Regions from separate parts of the Alteromonas sp. Mac1 genome, predicted to be linked through region 1. Evidence: predicted binding sites of a transcription regulator. Region 1 holds the regulator's gene; the other holds the start of a gene.

What was found. The regulator LexA, encoded in region 1, represses DNA repair genes until DNA is damaged. The targets are predictions, from matches to a motif close to TACTGTATNNNNATACAGTA.
Region 2: a site for LexA is predicted at 6,609-6,628, ahead of recA (recombinase RecA). Genes of this name have one in related genera too.

The regions. Positions count from the first base shown of each region.
Region 1 covers NZ_CP013932.1:4,607,312-4,616,667, reverse strand. The annotation lists gene plsB (glycerol-3-phosphate 1-O-acyltransferase PlsB) at 1-1,166, opposite strand, end outside; gene AV939_RS19590 (GNAT family N-acetyltransferase) at 1,312-1,719, opposite strand; gene AV939_RS19585 (TonB-dependent receptor) at 2,078-4,192, shown strand; gene lexA (transcriptional repressor LexA) at 4,350-4,976, shown strand; gene coxB (cytochrome c oxidase subunit II) at 5,560-6,735, shown strand; gene ctaD (cytochrome c oxidase subunit I) at 6,745-8,358, shown strand; gene AV939_RS19565 (cytochrome c oxidase assembly protein) at 8,440-9,027, shown strand; gene AV939_RS19560 (cytochrome c oxidase subunit 3) at 9,053-9,356, shown strand, end outside.
Region 2 covers NZ_CP013932.1:1,143,607-1,152,962, forward strand. The annotation lists gene eno (phosphopyruvate hydratase) at 1-1,256, opposite strand, end outside; gene AV939_RS04760 (CTP synthase) at 1,316-2,947, opposite strand; gene mutS (DNA mismatch repair protein MutS) at 3,126-5,759, opposite strand; gene AV939_RS04770 (CinA family protein) at 6,052-6,540, shown strand; gene recA (recombinase RecA) at 6,795-7,835, shown strand; gene AV939_RS04780 (ABC transporter ATP-binding protein) at 8,057-8,863, shown strand; gene AV939_RS04785 (ABC transporter permease) at 8,847-9,356, shown strand, end outside.

The DNA of each region.
Region 1 (9,356 bases):
CCTTCAGGGTAATACTTTACCGAATAGCCTTTGTTGAAAAGTAGCTCTAAGTACTCGCGGAATACCGCGGTATACAACTTGTTCCCGGCAAAGCTACGGCGTAAGAAGAAGGCTCCGCCGCGACGAAAAATTTTACCAACCGGCCAGAAATTTAAGTTAATACCCGCGGCAATATGGGGAGTTACCATGCCTTCATGATAAATCACGTAAGTGAGCAACAGGTAATCCATGTGACTGCGATGACAAGGCACGTAAACAATCTCATGGCCGTTAGCGGCTAATTCGCGAATACGTTCAGAGTGGCCAACACTAATACCATTGTAAATTTTGTTCCAAATACGGGTAAGCAGTCGATCGCCAAAACGAATTAACCCTTCGCGATAATCAGCTGCTATTTCGGTAACGTACGATTGTGCTCTGTCTTTTGACGCTTCATGGGTAATTTTTTTACTGCGAGACTCTTCTGCCATAGCACGGCGCACGGCATCAGAACCGAGTACACTGTTGTTCAACTCTTGGCGCTCTAACAATGTAGGGCCAGTCATGCTCTGGCGCTTACGCTGGAAGTGAGTGCTTGCTACACGCACCAGTTTGTGCGCAATGCTTTTATCACTACCATGTTGGTTTGACATGGCACGAGCCGAAACGGCTTTTGAGTAATTGATAAAATTATCGCGGCCTAAAAACATCACGATAAAGAGTTTTCTCAGCCAACTTGGCGCGGCATTATCGGCAATAAGGTCAGCTAATCCAGGCGTACCTCGCCCAGGCGCTCGGCCCCAAGTTACAAATACCGGAACCACTTGAAGATCTAATTGATGATGGTCTCTGTGCAAATGAAACAAGTCAGTAAATACATCTTCAATACCGGTATCGTCAGCTTGTGAACGAAAAATCGGTTGGGTTTTACGCAGAAACAGCGTAGATGGGTATTCTCTGCCCGCTAACGTAAGCGTATCAGTCGGGCTCGGTAGACCTAGTGCTTCTGTTGACATTCTAAGTGCTAATTGATCGGTTACCGAGTTTGCTGGAAGCAAGTAAACGATGGGCTTCGACTTATCAATGCCAAGCTCAGTCTCTACGTTTACGGGAATGCTGTGGGCTTTAACCAGCAACTTAACAGGATAATGAAATAGCGACAAAAGGGCTTTTCGCATCCACGACATGAATTCTGTAATCCTATGAAATTAAAACGGGAGAAGTGTACCACATCTCGTGCAATGTCATGCAGAGGCCGTGGGGCTGTTTGAAAGAGTCATTAGTATAAATTGTCGCCATAGCATATTGATTGAGCGTGTTTTTACCTACATATCAATTAGTGGCATTGCCTTTGTAATGCATAGCCACGTCACAGCGTTCATAAGAACAACCAAATTTTTGCATGATTTCTTCACAATGAACAAAGCCATTTTTCTTATAAAGATGAATAGCGGCCTCACACTTCTTATTCGTTAAAAGAAATAATGTATTAAAAGCAATGGCAGGGGCGTTATTCAATACATATTGCAACAAGCCTTCGCCTACTTTTAATCCTCTTGCTTCACTGACCACACCCATCTTAGTAAGTTCGAATACCCCTTCCCCTTTTTTCATTAATGCGCATGTGCCTACAATGCCAAAATCGGGATGTTCAGCAAACCAAATGTATCCACCCTTATCGATAATATTACGCTGAGGGTTGCCAATAACGGCCTCATCAACGCTCTCTAAACGAAACATCTTGGTGATCCACTCTCTATTTATGCGGTCAAAGTGGGGGGCTAGCTCGGGGGTATAGTCGAGGTAATGCAACATGACGGAATTAAATACACTGATTAAAGATAGATAAAAGAAAGGTTACTTTATGCCTTAATGCCAAACTTGTCACCTCGGCGTAAACCCAATTAAAGGTAAGGCGCCTATTCACTATTTCCTGTCTAAACAGGCTGTCTAGTTAAACTGACGCTTTCATTTATAACAAAAGTTTAATTTTTATTAATACACCTTTTAATTATTAACAATTATGACTAGAATCCGCTCTAAATAAGAATATCTATCATTTTCAATACTGTTTGAATTATCACTCGAGGAGACTTGCTTGAAACTTGGTAAAGCAACTATTTCTACTGCTGTTCTATTGGCACTTTATGGCACATCTGTTTTGGCTCAAGACACTGTAGCTGAATCAGATGAAAGCGTTGAACGTATTACAGTACGCGGCGCATTCTTTGGTCAACAAGTCGCCACAGCGGTAAAAACCCCAACACTATTGGTTAACGTGCCACAATCTGTATCGGTAGTAAGTGCACAGCAAATTTCAGAACAAGCACTGTTTAGTATTGCCGATGTTATGCAATACACGCCAGGTGTGAGCATTGGGCTGGGTGAAGATCATCGCGATCAGGTGACTATTCGTGGACAGAACACTACTGCCGATTTCTTTGTTGATGGGCTTCGCGACGACGTTCAGTACTTCCGCCCATTATATAATTTAGAACGCGTTGAAATATTACGTGGTGCGAACGCACTTTTATTTGGACGCGGTGGCGGCGGTGGCGTGGTTAACCGTGTGACTAAAGTAGCCAGTACTGCGGAAGACTTCACCACATTGTCAGCAGGTATTGATACCTTTGGCGCTGGCTCTATTAGCGTAGATACCAATAAAGCCATAGATGCCAACAATGCGTTTCGTTTTAATGGTGTGTTCGACAGCATTGATAACCACCGTGATTTTAAAGATGGTGAACGTTACGCATTAAACCCTACCTATACATGGATGGCTAACGACGACACTACGGTGGTGGCATCTTACGAATACGTAAACGATGACCGTTTAGTCGATAGGGGGATTCCTTCATTAGATGGTGCGCCGCTGGAAGGCTATGACGATACCTACTTTGGTGATCCAGACTTCAACAATACTACCCTTGAAGCACATATTGCCCGCATTCGTGTTGATCATTCACTATCGCAAAATTGGAACTTGAACGGTACGGTTCAGTTTGCTGACTATGACAAAGCTTATCAAAACTTGTACCCCGTTAATTTTGATGCTGATGCAGGCACAGTCACGTTAGACGGATATCGTGATACTACAACCCGTGAGAACACGTTGGTTCAATTGAACCTTATTGGGCAGTTTGCCACGGGTGATATTAACCATACCTTGTTGACGGGAATGGAATACGGTAGCCAAGATACAGAAAATGCTCGCCGTGATGCGTTTTTTGCAGACAGTCAAGACGATCAAGTATCCTTCGTGTTTAGTGACCCACTAGTAATTCCTTCAATGACGCTGACCGACCCAGTAAGAGATCGTGCATCTGATGTCACCTTTACCTCAGCGTTTGTTCAAGATGAAATTAAACTTAACGATAATTGGATCGTGGTAGCGGGTCTTCGCTACGACAACTTCGATATCGATGTCGTAGATAGTATTGAAGTGGCTGACGGTGCAGATGATGGCAACAACGGTTTTCTATCAAGTTCTGATTCACAAGTGTCTCCGCGTGCAGGCTTAATTTACAAGCCAGCGGAATCAGTATCGATTTACGCAAGTTACAGCAAATCGTTTTTACCTCGTTCAGGTGATCAATTCCTTTCACTGTCGCTGACAAGCCAAGCGCTAGAAGCTGAAGAGTTTGAAAATAAAGAAATTGGCGTGAAGTGGAATTTATCTGACTCGCTTAGCGTGACAGCAGCGGCATTTGAAGTTGAACGTGAAAACGGCACAGCGCAAGATCCTAACAACCCGGAAGCGTCTATTTTAACCGGTACCGAAACCAAAGGTTTTGAAGTGCAGGTGGTGGGTAAACTTTCAGAACGTTGGGTAATCAATGCTGGTTACAGCAACCTTGATGGCGAAGAAATGGGTCGAATTGTAGATGGCACATTGGCGAACCGCGACTTAGCGCAGCTACCAGAACATATGCTGACGTTATGGAATCAGTATGAAGTAAATGATGAATGGCGTGTTGCATTAGGCGTGATTTATCAATCTGAGCAGTATGCTTCATTAAATAATACGGTTGAGCTACCTGACTTTGTTCGCGTAGACGCTGCACTTTATTACGACTATAGCGAAGACGTTAAAATTCAGCTAAACGTTGAAAACCTATTCGACGAAGATTATTTTCCGTCAGCACATAACGACAACAATATTGCCACCGGCGAGCCGCTTAATGCGCGTTTGAGTTTGCAATATAAGTTTTAGTCACGCTAAATAGTAGTGATATACAAAGCGGCCTTCATGGCCGCTTTTTGCGTTGTGGTTAGGTCAGTATAAAAAACATGCTTTGCAAAGCTTTGTGCTTGTCATTTCCTTTTAGGTGTATATACTTACAGGAACTGTATAGACAGACAGGTCTTTTATGCGCCCACTCACAGCAAGACAAACAGAAGTTCTCGAGCTGATAAAAACAACCATGCTCGAAACTGGCATGCCGCCTACCCGTGCAGAAATTGCCCGTCATTTAGGTTTTCGCTCTGCGAATGCCGCTGAAGAACATTTAAAAGCGTTGGCCCGAAAAGGTGTCATCGAGATTCTTCCAGGTACTTCCCGTGGTATTAAATTGAATATCCCACTTGAAGATGAAGCTCCTGAAGAAGAAGGGCTACCTCTTATTGGCCGAGTGGCTGCGGGCGAACCTATTCTAGCGCAAGAGCATATAGAATCTCATTATAAGGTCGACCCTGCCCTATTTCAGCCTCACGCCGACTTCTTGCTTCGTGTAAGCGGTATGAGTATGAAAGACATAGGTATACTTGATGGTGACTTGTTAGCCGTGCACCGCACTACGGATGTCCATAATGGGCAGGTGGTAGTGGCACGTGTCGATGAAGACGTTACCGTTAAACGCCTTGAAAAGCGTGGCCGTGAAGTGCTACTTCATGCTGAAAATGATGAATTTTCTCCTATTAAGGTCGACTTAGCTTCAGAGCCTTTTTCTATTGAAGGTATTGCCGTTGGTGTTATTCGAAATGCCGATTGGATGTAACTTTTTAGCTATTTAGTAAAGAAAGCGGCTTATAGGCCGCTTTTTTGTATGTTTACCATACCTTGCTTGCACAATAATCTTGTTTAAGCCTCAGAAATACCTTAGAGGCCAGTTGATCCGGTTCCCACATTTTATCTTCTATTTATGTCATCTTTTATAGTACTAACTACCGCTATGTCTGTTATCTATTCTGTTTGAAAAGCATTCAATATTACGTAACTACCTTTTGATTATAAGAAACTTATTACACTTTATATTCGTCGATTTCGTTCAAAATGAGCGTTTCAAACGGCCACATTAATTATCCTTATAACGCCCATACGCTGTGGCGTGATTCATTCCTCTTACTTACAACTTTTGATTAAAAATTAAACGCTGGAATTGTTTTTTCTTAGAAAAGACTAGACTTGTGCGTTTTATTGAGCAATTCTTATACTGTATTTAACAAAATAATAACAATAGCTGCAACTTTGCTTTACAACTAAAGCTGGGCAATTAAGTTAAAAGTTGGATTTCGGGTATCAGTTGCCAGAAGCGCAGCGCATTTATTGCGGTAATGCTTCTGTTATAACGGAGGTGTTGAGTGAAACGAGTAACGACACAAGCGGCGACACAAGCGACAAAGTGGCTTTACGGGCTGCCACTTTTGCTTACCTCACCACTGCTGTTTGCGGATGTAGCAACAGGTGAAGGCTCATCCATGAATTTACGTCGAGGCGCAACCGACATAAGTGGTCAAGTGTACGACCTTCATATGTTGATGTTCTTTATCTGTATCGCCATTGCCGTTGTGGTTTTTGGGGTTATGTTTACCTCAATGTACTTACACCGTAAATCCAGAGGAGCGAAGCCTGCTCACTTCCATGAAAATGTAAAAGTTGAAATTGCGTGGACAGTAGTACCTTTCATCATTCTTATTCTTATGGCTATTCCCGCCGCTAAAACCCTTATTGCGATGGAAGATACCAGTGAGCCCGATCTTACTGTTGTCGTTACAGGTTCTCAGTGGAAGTGGCATTACCGATACATGGACAGAGATGTTGAGTTCTATTCGTTAATGGCGACTCAGCGAGAACAAATTGAAAACAAATTCGAGAAAGGCACGAATTATTTGCTTGAGGTCGACCGTCCACTGGTGATCCCCACAGGGCAAAAAGTGCGCTTTCTTATTACTTCAGATGACGTTATTCACTCTTGGTGGGTTCCAGATTTTGCGGTGAAAAAAGATGCTAATCCAGGGTTTATTAATGAATCTTGGGCAAAGGTGAACGAGCCTGGTATTTATCGCGGGCAGTGCGCCGAGCTTTGCGGAAAAGATCATGGCTTTATGCCGGTAGTGGTTATCGCAAAAGAACCTGCCGAATTTGATGCGTGGATGAACGAGCAAGAAGAAGCCGCTCGCCAAGCGAAAGAAGAAGAGCAACGTTTACTGTCGATGAATATGTCGATGGATGAACTAATGAAGGAAGGTAAGCGAGTTTATAACGCCACCTGTGCAGCTTGCCATATGCCTAATGGGGAAGGGTTGCCCGGTGTATTTCCTGCGCTTAAGGGCAGTGAAATGGTACTTGAAGACCAAACTGCACATATCGATATTGTGTTGAACGGTAAAACCGGCACGGCGATGCAGGCGTTCGGAAAAATGTTAAGCCTAAAAGACATTGCGGCTGTGGTGACCTACGAACGAAATGCGTGGGGCAATAATACGGGCGATATGGTGCAGGCCAAAGATGTTAATGCTGTCGTAAATGGAAACTAGGAGTGCGTAATGAGTAAAGCAACTGATGTCATTGCGCCGGATACCGCGGCGCATCACGAAGATCATGACCATCATAGCCATATTCCAAAAGGAATAACTCGATGGTTGTTTACCACTAACCATAAAGATATAGGCACCTTGTATTTATGGTTCGCCTTTATCATGTTTTTAATTGGCGGCGCCATGGCAATGGTGATCCGTGCTGAGCTTTTTCAGCCTGGATTACAAATTGTTGAGCCAAATTTCTTTAATCAAATGACGACTGTACATGGTCTTATCATGGTGTTTGGTGCAGTAATGCCAGCCTTCACAGGGCTAGCAAATTGGCTGATTCCAATGATGATAGGGGCACCAGATATGGCCCTGCCGCGAATGAATAACTGGAGTTTCTGGATATTACCCGGAGCCTTCCTGATCCTACTTAGTTCGCTCTTTTTAGAGGGCGGCGGCCCAGCATTTGGGTGGACCTTCTATGCACCGCTTTCCACCACTTACAGTGGCGACTCTACGGCTTTGTTTGTGTTCTCGGTACATATCATGGGTATTTCATCCATCATGGGGGCGATTAACGTAATAGTGACCATTTTCAACATGCGTGCCCCTGGCATGACATGGATGAAAATGCCTTTATTCGTCTGGACTTGGCTTATTACTGCTTTCTTACTTATTGCAGTAATGCCGGTGTTGGCGGGGGCGGTCACCATGGTGCTGACGGATAAGTTTTTTGGCACCAGCTTTTTTGATGCAGCAGGTGGCGGCGACCCCGTTATGTTCCAGCATATATTCTGGTTCTTTGGGCATCCCGAGGTATACATAATGATATTGCCAGCCTTTGGCATTATCTCTCAAATTGTCCCTACGTTTTCCCGCAAGAAACTGTTTGGCTATGCCTCTATGGTATACGCCACAGGCTCTATTGCGCTGCTGTCTTTTGTGGTGTGGGCTCACCATATGTTTACTACCGGTATGCCGGTGTATATGGAAATGTTCTTCATGTTTGCCACCATGCTTATTTCGGTGCCAACGGGCGTGAAGGTCTTCAACTGGGTGGCGACTATGTGGCGGGGCTCCCTTACCTTTGAAATGCCCATGATGTTTGCCATTGCGTTTATCGTATTGTTTACCATTGGGGGCCTGTCAGGGTTAATGCTGGCTATCGTACCCGTCGATTTCCAATACCACGACACCTATTTCGTGGTCGCACACTTCCATTACGTGCTGGTAACCGGTGCCATCTTCTCGATCATGGCTGCGGTGTATTACTGGTTACCCAAGTGGACAGGAAAAATGTACCACACGGGGCTAGCAAAATGGCATTTCTGGTGCTCACTAGTGTCGGTGAATGTGCTGTTCTTCCCTATGCACTTTGTGGGTCTGGCAGGAATGCCACGTCGTATTCCTGACTACGCCTTGCAATTTGCTGATTTTAACAAATGGATAAGCCTAGGTGGATTTGCCTTTGGGTTGTCGCAGCTTATCTTCTTAGCGTTGTTGATTAAGGCCTGTAAGAAGCAAGGTGAGCCAGTATCTGCTCAAGTGTGGGAAGGTGCTGAGGGACTAGAGTGGGAAATTCCTTCTCCTGCACCCTATCACACCTTTGAAACGCCGCCTGTTGTTAAGTGAAAGTGAGATAAGCAATACAGGCAAAATAGTCGCTAAATTGTGGTGATGTATCAGCACAAAAAGTAGGCACGGGAGATAACCATGACACAAATAAATGCAAACAACAAAATGGTGATAAGACTCGTCGTTATTGTGTTTGGCATGTTTGGTTTTGGTTTCGCCCTAGTGCCACTATACGATGTGTTTTGCGATGTAACCGGGATAAACGGCAAAACCGAAAATACTGCAGCGGTATATGAGTTTATTGAAATAGATGAAAGCCGTGAGGTGACGGTGGAGTTTATCACCCGCACGAATACCGGTATGCCTTGGGAGTTTCGCGCACAAACTACCCGTATGAAAGTGCATCCAGGAGAGCTTAATACGGTGTCGTTTTACGTTAGAAACCCTGCATCTAACAACATGATGGCGCAAGCTATTCCGTCTGTTTCACCAGGTATGGCAGCGCTATATTTAAATAAAACGGAATGCTTTTGCTTTAATCAGCAACCTTTAAGTGCGGGGGCTGAGGCGTATATGCCCATGCAGTTTTATGTCGACCCACAGCTTCCTGAAGAAATTAGTTATTTTACTGTGCAATACACCTTGTTTGATGTGACCGCGCGCGCGAGTGATATGAAAACAAAACCGAATCCCTACATGGTCCCTCAACCTGAAAGTGGTAAATAACAGGTATTGGGATAAGGAGAGAGTAATGCAGCAAGAATATCAGAAATACTATGTACCAGCCCAAAGCCCATGGCCAATTGTAGGTGCGGTGGCGCTATTTTTAATTGCCGTTGGCGCGGGCAACTTTGTAATTGAAGCCACTAAAGGTGAATCAGGCTATGGAGGTTATACACTTCTCGCTGGGTTTGTCGTATTAATGGTGATGTTGGTTGGCTGGTTTAAAAACCAAATTGATGAGTCTATGTCTGGGCTTTATAGCGACCAATTAGGGCGCTCATACCGACAGGGAATGAGTTGGTTTATCTTCTCTGAAGTTATGTTTTTTGCCG
Region 2 (9,356 bases), 1.2 Mb from region 1:
GCCGCATCACCCAAGGCTTCTTCAATGCGAAGAAGTTGGTTGTACTTAGCAACACGGTCAGAACGACACAGTGAACCAGTTTTGATTTGGCCAGCCGCAGTACCTACTGCTAAATCAGCAATAGTAGCGTCTTCAGTTTCACCTGAACGGTGAGAGATAACAGCAGTGAAGCCTGCATCTTTTGCCATCTTAATTGCGTTCAATGTTTCAGTCAGTGAACCAATTTGGTTGAACTTGATAAGAATTGAGTTACCAATACCGTTATCAATACCACGCTTAAGAATTTTAGTGTTAGTTACAAACAAGTCGTCACCAACAAGTTGTACTTTTTCACCAATCTTATTGGTTAAGCTTGCCCAACCGTCCCAATCACTTTCGTCTAGGCCATCTTCAATAGACACAATAGGGTACTTGTCAGAAAGGTCGGCTAGGTAATCACCAAAGGCTTCAGAATCGAAGCTCTTGTCTTCACCAGACAATACGTATTGGCCATCTTTGTAGAATTCAGATGCCGCACAATCTAGTGCAAGCGTAATATCTTCATTCATTTTGTAGCCAGCGTTTTCGACTGCTTGAACGATAACCGCTAGCGCTTCAGCGTTAGAGCTAAGGTTTGGTGCGAAACCACCTTCGTCACCAACGGCCGTGTTTAGGCCCTTAGCAGAAAGTACTTTCTTCAGTGAATGGAAAATTTCAGCACCCATGCGTAGGGCTTCTTTGAAGCTCTTTGCGCCTACTGGCTGTACCATGAATTCTTGAATATCTACGTTGTTGTCTGCGTGCTCGCCACCGTTGATGATGTTCATCATAGGTACTGGCATTGAGTATTGACCAGGAGTGCCGTTAAGATCTGCAATGTGCTCGTAAAGGGCAACGCCTTTTTCTAAAGCCGCTGCTTTAGCAACCGCTAGCGATACCGCTAGAATAGCATTTGCACCATGAGTTTCTTTATTTTCTGTGCCGTCTAGGTCAATCATGATAGCGTCGATATCAGCTTGCGCTAGTGCATCTTTACCTAAAAGCGCAGGTGCGATGGCATCGTTAATAGCGGCTACGGCTTTCATTACGCCTTTACCTAAATAACGAGACTTGTCACCGTCACGAAGTTCTAGTGCTTCTCGGCTACCGGTTGAAGCGCCAGATGGTGCCGCAGCACGACCCATAACGCCTGATTCTAAATACACGTCGGCTTCTACGGTAGGATTACCGCGTGAGTCCAGAATTTCGCGACCAATAATGCGACTAATTTTCGCCATGTTTTTTCCTTAACAATTGTTTGGGAACACAACGGGAGAAAGTGTTCCCTTATTAGAAATTAATGATTCTCTTTTTGATACTGTCCAGCAGCAGCGACAAACCCTTTAAATAATGGGTGTCCATCACGTGGGGTTGACGTAAATTCAGGGTGGAATTGACCCGCAATAAACCAAGGATGGTCAGGTATTTCTATTACTTCTACAAGTCGTTTATCAGTGGACAAACCACTTACCTTCAACCCTGCTGCTTCAATTTGCTCTCGAAGGTTGTTATTTACTTCGTAACGGTGGCGGTGACGTTCGTAAATTTCAGCACTACCATACATTTCATGTACCTTAGTACCTTCAATTAAGTGGCACAGTTGGCTACCTAAACGCATAGTGCCGCCTAAGTCTGAGCTTTCGTTACGAACTTCTGTGGTACCTGCTTCATCAAGCCATTCGGTAATTAAGCCAACGACAGGGTAAGGCGTTTCAGGATCAAACTCTGAGCTATTGGCATCTTCCATACCTGCTACATTACGAGCGAACTCAATGAGTGCTACTTGCATACCTAAACAAATACCTAAATAAGGCACTTTGTTTTCACGAGCATAACGTGCGGCGGCTATTTTGCCTTCGATACCGCGCTCACCAAAACCACCAGGCACTAATATAGCATCTAGTTTTTCTAGAATTTGTGGGCCCTTGCTTTCAACATCTTGCGAGTCGATATGGTGAATATTTACGGTTAAGCGGTTCTTCAAGCCTGCATGTTTAAGAGCTTCATTAACTGACTTATAAGCATCCGGTAATTCTACGTACTTACCAATCATACCGATATTAACTTCAGCAGTTGGGTTAGATTCTGCGTAAAGTACCTGTTCCCATTCTGATAGGTCGGCTTCTTTACAGTCTAAACCAAAACGGTCTACCACAAGCTGATCCATACCTTGCGCTTTAAGTGCAGCTGGAATGCGGTAGATGCTGTCTACGTCTTTAAGGGAAATAACCGATTTATCATTTACGTTAGTGAACAATGCAATTTTAGAACGCTCAGTAGATGGTAATGCACCTACAGAGCGGCACACTAGAATGTCTGGCTGAATACCAATCGAACGAAGCTCTTTCACTGAGTGCTGAGTTGGCTTAGTTTTTACTTCACCAGAAGCTGGCATGTAAGGCACTAAGGTTAAGTGCATGTACATGGCTTTTTCGCGGCCAAGCTCGGTACCAAGCTGACGGATTGCTTCTAAGAAAGGCTGTGATTCAATATCACCTACCGTTCCACCAATCTCAACAATAGCCACATCGTGACCTTCGGCGCCTTCAACCACACGACGTTTAATTTCGTTGGTAATGTGTGGGATGACCTGAATAGTGGCGCCTAAGTAGTCGCCTCGACGTTCACGTTTTAGTACTTCTTCGTATACCCGTCCGGTAGTGAAGTTGTTACGCTTAGTCATACGGGTGCGGATAAAACGCTCGTAGTGACCAAGATCCAGATCGGTTTCTGCGCCATCATCGGTAACAAATACTTCGCCATGTTGAATAGGGCTCATGGTGCCTGGGTCGACATTAATATACGGGTCGAGTTTTAACATGGTGACGGTGAGCCCGCGAGCTTCAAGAATTGCGGCTAACGACGCAGCGGCAATACCTTTACCTAGCGATGAAACTACACCACCGGTGACGAAAATATAATTTGTCATGCGAAACCTAGAACGTTGAGTTGTATTGGGTAAATATGAGTGTAGTTTAGGAACTAAACTACCCATACTTTGGACGGGATAATAGTATACGCAAGTTAGTGTGAGCAGACAATCTGTTTGCCCACACAATCGCTTCTTTTACCTATTTGAGCGCTGCTTTTGAGGCTAGCGCTTCTTTTTAGAACTGACTTAAACGCTTTAGCGTGTAAATGAGGTCTAGCGCTTGGCGTGGGGAAAGCTCATCCGGTGATAAGTTTTCCAACGCTTCAACAACCGGATGCGGTTTATCTGGGAACAACAGTTGAGACTGAGATTGTGATGGTGAAGTTGAAGATACAGCTGCTTTTTTACTGGTTGCTTTAGCGTGTTGCTTACCAGTTTTATCCGCAGTTTTAGATGACTTATCAGTAGTATTCCCAACACCGGATTCAGTTTCAGAGATGAGATGCGCGTTTTCCAAAATAGCGAGCTTTTGCTGCGCCGCTTTAATGACAGGTTTAGGCACACCCGCAAGTTGGGCAACCTGTAAACCGAAGCTCTTACTGGCCGCGCCATTTTGTACACTGTGCATAAACCGGATGGTATCGTCGTGCTCAACTGCATCTAAGTGCACATTAACCACGCTCTTTTCAGTATCTGGTAACTCGGTGAGCTCAAAATAGTGGGTTGCAAATAGGGTGTAAGCATTCAGCTTTTGAGCAAGATAGCTGGCGCATGCCCATGCCAATGACAAACCATCGTAAGTACTGGTGCCGCGGCCAATCTCATCCATTAAAACTAACGAATGCTCTGTGGCGTTGTGCAGAATGTTGGCAGTTTCTGTCATCTCTACCATAAAGGTTGAGCGACCAGAGGCTAAATCGTCAGATGCACCAATACGGGTAAAGATCCTGTCGATTTTACCAATATGGGCGTTTTGTGCGGGCACATAGCTGCCAATATAGGCTAGCAGCGCAATTAAGGCAGTTTGGCGCATATATGTTGATTTACCGCCCATGTTAGGGCCAGTAATAATAAGCATACGCTGGCTATCGTTGAGCGTTAGTGGGTTGGCAATGAAAGGGTCTTTCATAACCTGTTCCACCACAGGATGGCGGCCTTCTTCGTAGGTCAGTGCATTTTCCATACTTAACGTGGGGCGATACCAATCAAGACTTAACGCGCGTTCGGCAAAACAGCATAGTACATCGAGTTTAGCCAGTGCTGCGGCGGTTTCAATTAGCGCATTCAAGCATGGTGCAACCTCATCGAAAAGCGCTTCATAAAGCTGTTTTTCAAGGGCAAGCGCACGACCTTGACTAGTAAGTACTTTATCTTCGTGCTCTTTTAGTTCAGGTGTAATAAAGCGTTCTGTATTTTTAAGGGTTTGCCTGCGAATATATTCGGCGGGTGCTTTGTCGCTATTAGCGCGGCTTATTTCGATAAAGAAACCATGAACCCGGTTGTAGCCTACTTTTAAGGTTGAAATTCCCGTGCGTTCACGTTCCCGTTGCTCCATGGCGTCGAGATAATCGGTAGCACCTTGAGACAGTTTTCGAAGCTCATCTAATTCACTATTAAAGCCTTCTGCAATAACGCCGCCATCGCGAATAACCACAGGCGGGTTATCGATAATCGCGTTATTTAATAAGGTTTGTAGCTCTGGGTAGGTACTGATGGCCAGTTTTAATTCATTAAGCTGTGCAACGTTATACGCCCCTAGCGCTTCTTGAAGGGCGGGCAGGGTATTCAGCGCGTTTTTGAGCCTTGCGAAATCCCTAGGCCTTGCTGAACGTAATGCCAACCGTGCCATTATGCGTTCAATATCACCAATGGTTTTTAAATGGCTGCGAATAGCTTCTGGCTCATTGTCGATTAGTGCTTCTATAGCATCTTGTCGGTTATGTAATTCGTGCTGGTCGGTGATAGGCGAATGAATATAGCGTTGTAATAACCGGCTACCCATAGCGGTAGTGGTCGTATCCATTACGCTAAACAGGGTATTTTCAATACCGCCGGCTAAATTGTGGGTAAGTTCTAAGTTTCTGCGGGTTGCAGCATCTAGCTGTACACGGCTGTCTTGTTGTTCTTTTTGAATGCGCCGAATATGAGGCAGCGCCGTACGCTGGGTATCTTTCACATATTGGAGTACACAACCCGCGGCGCCAATGCCTTTGGTTAAGTCTGACACGCCAAAGCCTGCAAGCTCTTTAGTTTGAAACTGAGCGGTTAATTGTTCGGTAGCGGTATCGATATCGAATTCCCACTCGGGACGCCGACGCAAACCTTTGCGCTGTTCTATCAGCGGTAAGCTTTCAAACCCTTCAGGGTAGAGCAGCTCAGCAGGGTTAATTCGTTGAAGTTCACCTAGCAATGCATCGTCGGTGTCGCACTCAACCACTACAAAACGGCCACTGGTCACATCTAATGTCGCCACGCCATAATGCATACTGTGGCCGCATACTGCGGCTAATACATTATCGCGGCGTTCTTCTAATAAGGCTTCATCGGTAACCGTACCCGGGGTAACGATGCGCTGAACCTGACGTTCAACGGGGCCTTTACTGGTAGCAGGGTCGCCTACTTGTTCGCAAATGGCTACCGATTCGCCCATTTTTACCAAGCGGGCTAAGTAACTTTCCACTGCATGGTAAGGTACACCAGCCATGGGGATAGGATCGCCGCCGGATTTACCCCGTGCGGTTAACGATATATCAAGCAGTTCTGCGGCTTTCTTGGCATCATCGAAAAACAACTCGTAAAAGTCGCCCATACGGTAAAACATCAAAATGTTAGGGTGCTGCGCCTTTATCGTTAAATACTGGCGCATCATAGGAGTGTGTGATTCCAAAAAATGCCTCGTGCTTTTTTATTGCTGATACTTGCGATAACTCAATTTGTTATATTAACAGAAGAATTATTAACAGAAGAGTGATTAAAAGAGCAGGGGTGCTAAAATAATCGCTTTTCACGTTTGCTGAGTATTATTGATATGGGTACGGAATTTTCAACCATTTCCTGTTTTCATTAATAGATTGATAGCTGACGCATGTTAGCACATCAGCACAGTTTAACGCCTTACGGCCAAAGCTGATAACAGTGCCGATAGCAATAAAAGGACATTCATGGTATCTGACAATACAACAGAGATGGTGACTGCGTTAGGTAATGCCCTTCGCCGCAAAAGCTGGACGGTCTCAAGCGCAGAATCTTGCACAGGGGGCGGAATTGCTTTCGCCTTTACCAGTATTGCTGGCAGTTCGGACTGGTTTAATCAAAGTTGGGTGACGTATTCAAACGACGCCAAAATGCGTGAGTTAGCCGTAAAACCAGAAACCTTAAATGCGTATGGTGCTGTGTCGTTGCAGACCGTTGAAGAGATGGCGGCGGGGGTTAAGCACAAAAGCGGCGCGAATGTCGTGGTAACCGTAAGCGGTATTGCAGGCCCCGGCGGGGGCAGCGAAGAAAAGCCCGTGGGTACGGTTTGGTTTGGATTTATTTGCGGTGAAAAGCAAGAAAACATCAAACAGGTTTTTGCTGGAGACCGCGAGGCTGTTCGCTTGCATGCGATAGAATTTGCTATTACTCACCTATTAGCGATGTTGGCTGACTGATTCGACGATCAGCCAAGTAGCATCCAATGAGAGCCCAATAAGCAAAATAAAATGAAAACTCAGGTTGAAACTGTATGCTTGTACAGTATAGAATGCACGCAACACTTGGTAAGGTGTCGGTAAGCAAATGTTGATGCAATGAATGTTAGCAGTGCTAGTGAAGGTTCTCTTAACAAAGTCTGCATCAATGAAGAAAGCTTCAACGAATACATTATCAATAAAGAATTTAACCGCTAATCCTAGAGGATATTGACGTGGACGATAACAGATCTAAAGCTTTAAGTGCCGCACTTGGGCAAATTGAAAAGCAGTTCGGCAAAGGCGCAATTATGCGTTTAGGCGACAACCAAGCGATGGACATTGAGGCTATCTCTACAGGTTCACTAACCATTGATATCGCTTTGGGCATAGGCGGCTTGCCATGCGGTCGTGTGGTAGAAATTTACGGACCAGAAGCATCGGGTAAAACGACACTTACCTTGCAGGTAATTGCAGAAGCGCAGAAAAATGGCAAAACCTGTGCCTTCGTAGATGCAGAGCACGCGCTAGACCCTATTTATGCATCAAAACTTGGTGTGAATATTGATGAGCTTCTAGTCTCTCAGCCTGATACGGGTGAACAAGCCCTTGAAATCTGTGACATGTTGGTTCGCTCTGGCGGTGTTGATGTAGTAATTGTTGATTCGGTTGCTGCCCTTACGCCAAAAGCAGAAATTGAAGGCGACATGGGTGACTCACACGTAGGTTTACAAGCACGATTAATGTCGCAAGCATTGCGTAAGCTTACAGGTAACATCAAGCGTTCAAATACCTTATGTATTTTCATTAACCAAATTCGTATGAAAATTGGTGTAATGTTCGGAAGCCCAGAAACAACAACAGGTGGTAACGCTCTTAAGTTCTACTCCTCAGTACGTTTAGATATCCGTCGTATTGGTGCGGTTAAAGAAGGCGATGAGGTGGTTGGTAATGAAACTCGCGTTAAAGTAGTGAAAAACAAAGTGGCACCGCCATTTAAGCAAGCTGAATTCATGATTCGCTATGGTGAAGGTATCAGTAAAGAAGCTGAACTTATCGACTTAGGTGTTAAGCAGAAATTGGTTGATAAAGCCGGTGCTTGGTACAGCTATAAAGGCGACCGAATTGGTCAGGGTAAAGCGAACGTAATGAAGTTCCTGAAAGAAAACCCAGCTATTGCCGATGAGATTGAAAAACAAATTCGCGCTGAGCTACTTTTACCTAAAACAGTGAAAGTAGAAGAAGCACCTGCTGCAGAAGATGATGCTCAGCAGTAACTCACAACGTACTATTTGTAATAGATAGTCGCGCTCTAGAGTTATCGAAAAGCCCACCAAATGGTGGGTTTTTTTGTGCTCGAAAAACATACTTCTTAACACTTTAATTCCATACTCTGCATTGAATTAAAATAAAAAAACAGTAAAGCTGTAATAAAAATAGAAAGGCAAAGACTAGTACGGTAAGCATTCGATTTAAATAATAAAAAAGGGAAGGGATAATGATTGAAATATCTAGTCTTGCTAAACGCTTTGAGGTGGATAACCCCAAAAAGCTAAGTGAGCAAGAGAAAAAGGATCCACGATTAAAAGGGCGCTACTTTCAATCAGTGAAAGATGTTTCGTTTTCATGTGGTCACGGAGAAGTTCTTGGTTTACTAGGGCCAAACGGCGCAGGAAAAACCACGACATTACGCATGCTTTCAACAGCACTTAAACCAGATAGCGGTACCGTGGTGATTGATGGCGAAGACGTGTTAGCCAACCCAATTATTGCGCGTAAAAAAATAGGGTTTCTGTCTAGCTCAACCGGCTTGTATGGCAGGCTGACTGGGCGGGAAAATATTGCTTATTTTGGCGAATTGCATGGTATTGATAAATCGACAATATCAGCACGTATTGAAGAAATGGCTGACTTACTTGATATGCAGAGCTTTTTGGACAGACGCGCAGAAAATTTTTCATCTGGCATGAAACAAAAAACAGCCATTGCCCGCGCTGTTATTCACGAACCTTCCTTAGTAGTGCTTGATGAGCCTACCACTGGTTTAGATATTATGGCTACGTCTACAGTCATGGACTTTATCCAACGACTTAAAGATAAAGGGACGCCGGTTATTTTTTCTACCCATCACTTAGATGAAGTTCAAATGCTTTGCGACCGAGTAACAGTGATTAATCAAGGCGAAACAGTATTCAACGATTCCCTTGCCGCCTTTAGTGCGCTATCGGGCGGACAAATGCATAAAAGTTTCTTACAAACATTAAAAATGGATATAGGGGAGGTGGGCAATGTGGTTAATCTTTAAAAAGGAATTCAAAGAGTTACTACGCGACCGCAAAACCATTATTTTTATGATTGTTTTGCCCTTGCTGCTTTTCCCATTGATTTTTGGGGTAGCGATGTTTTTCATGAATTCAGCCACTGAAAAAGCCGAAAACGTAGTATTGAAATATGCCATTGTGGGCGAGCAATATGCACCAGAGATGTCGAAGCAATTCGCTAATGAAACCAATAAATTTACGGTGGTGGATATACAAGATGAAGCCGACTACGCCAAGCTCATTAAAGATGAAACAGTCGATTTTGTTTTAGTCATCCCTGAAAGCTTCAACAGTGATGTGCTTGCTTCTGGACAGCATAAGCTTCAATTGTATTTGAATGATGCTGGGTTAAATAAAGTAATGGGGCGAGTCTCTGAAATTGTTGATATTCACACCAACGAATTTCAAAAGACAGCTTTTGCTAAATTAGGACTGGATGAAGCCCAGCAACAAGCGTTATTAGCGCCCATTGTGATT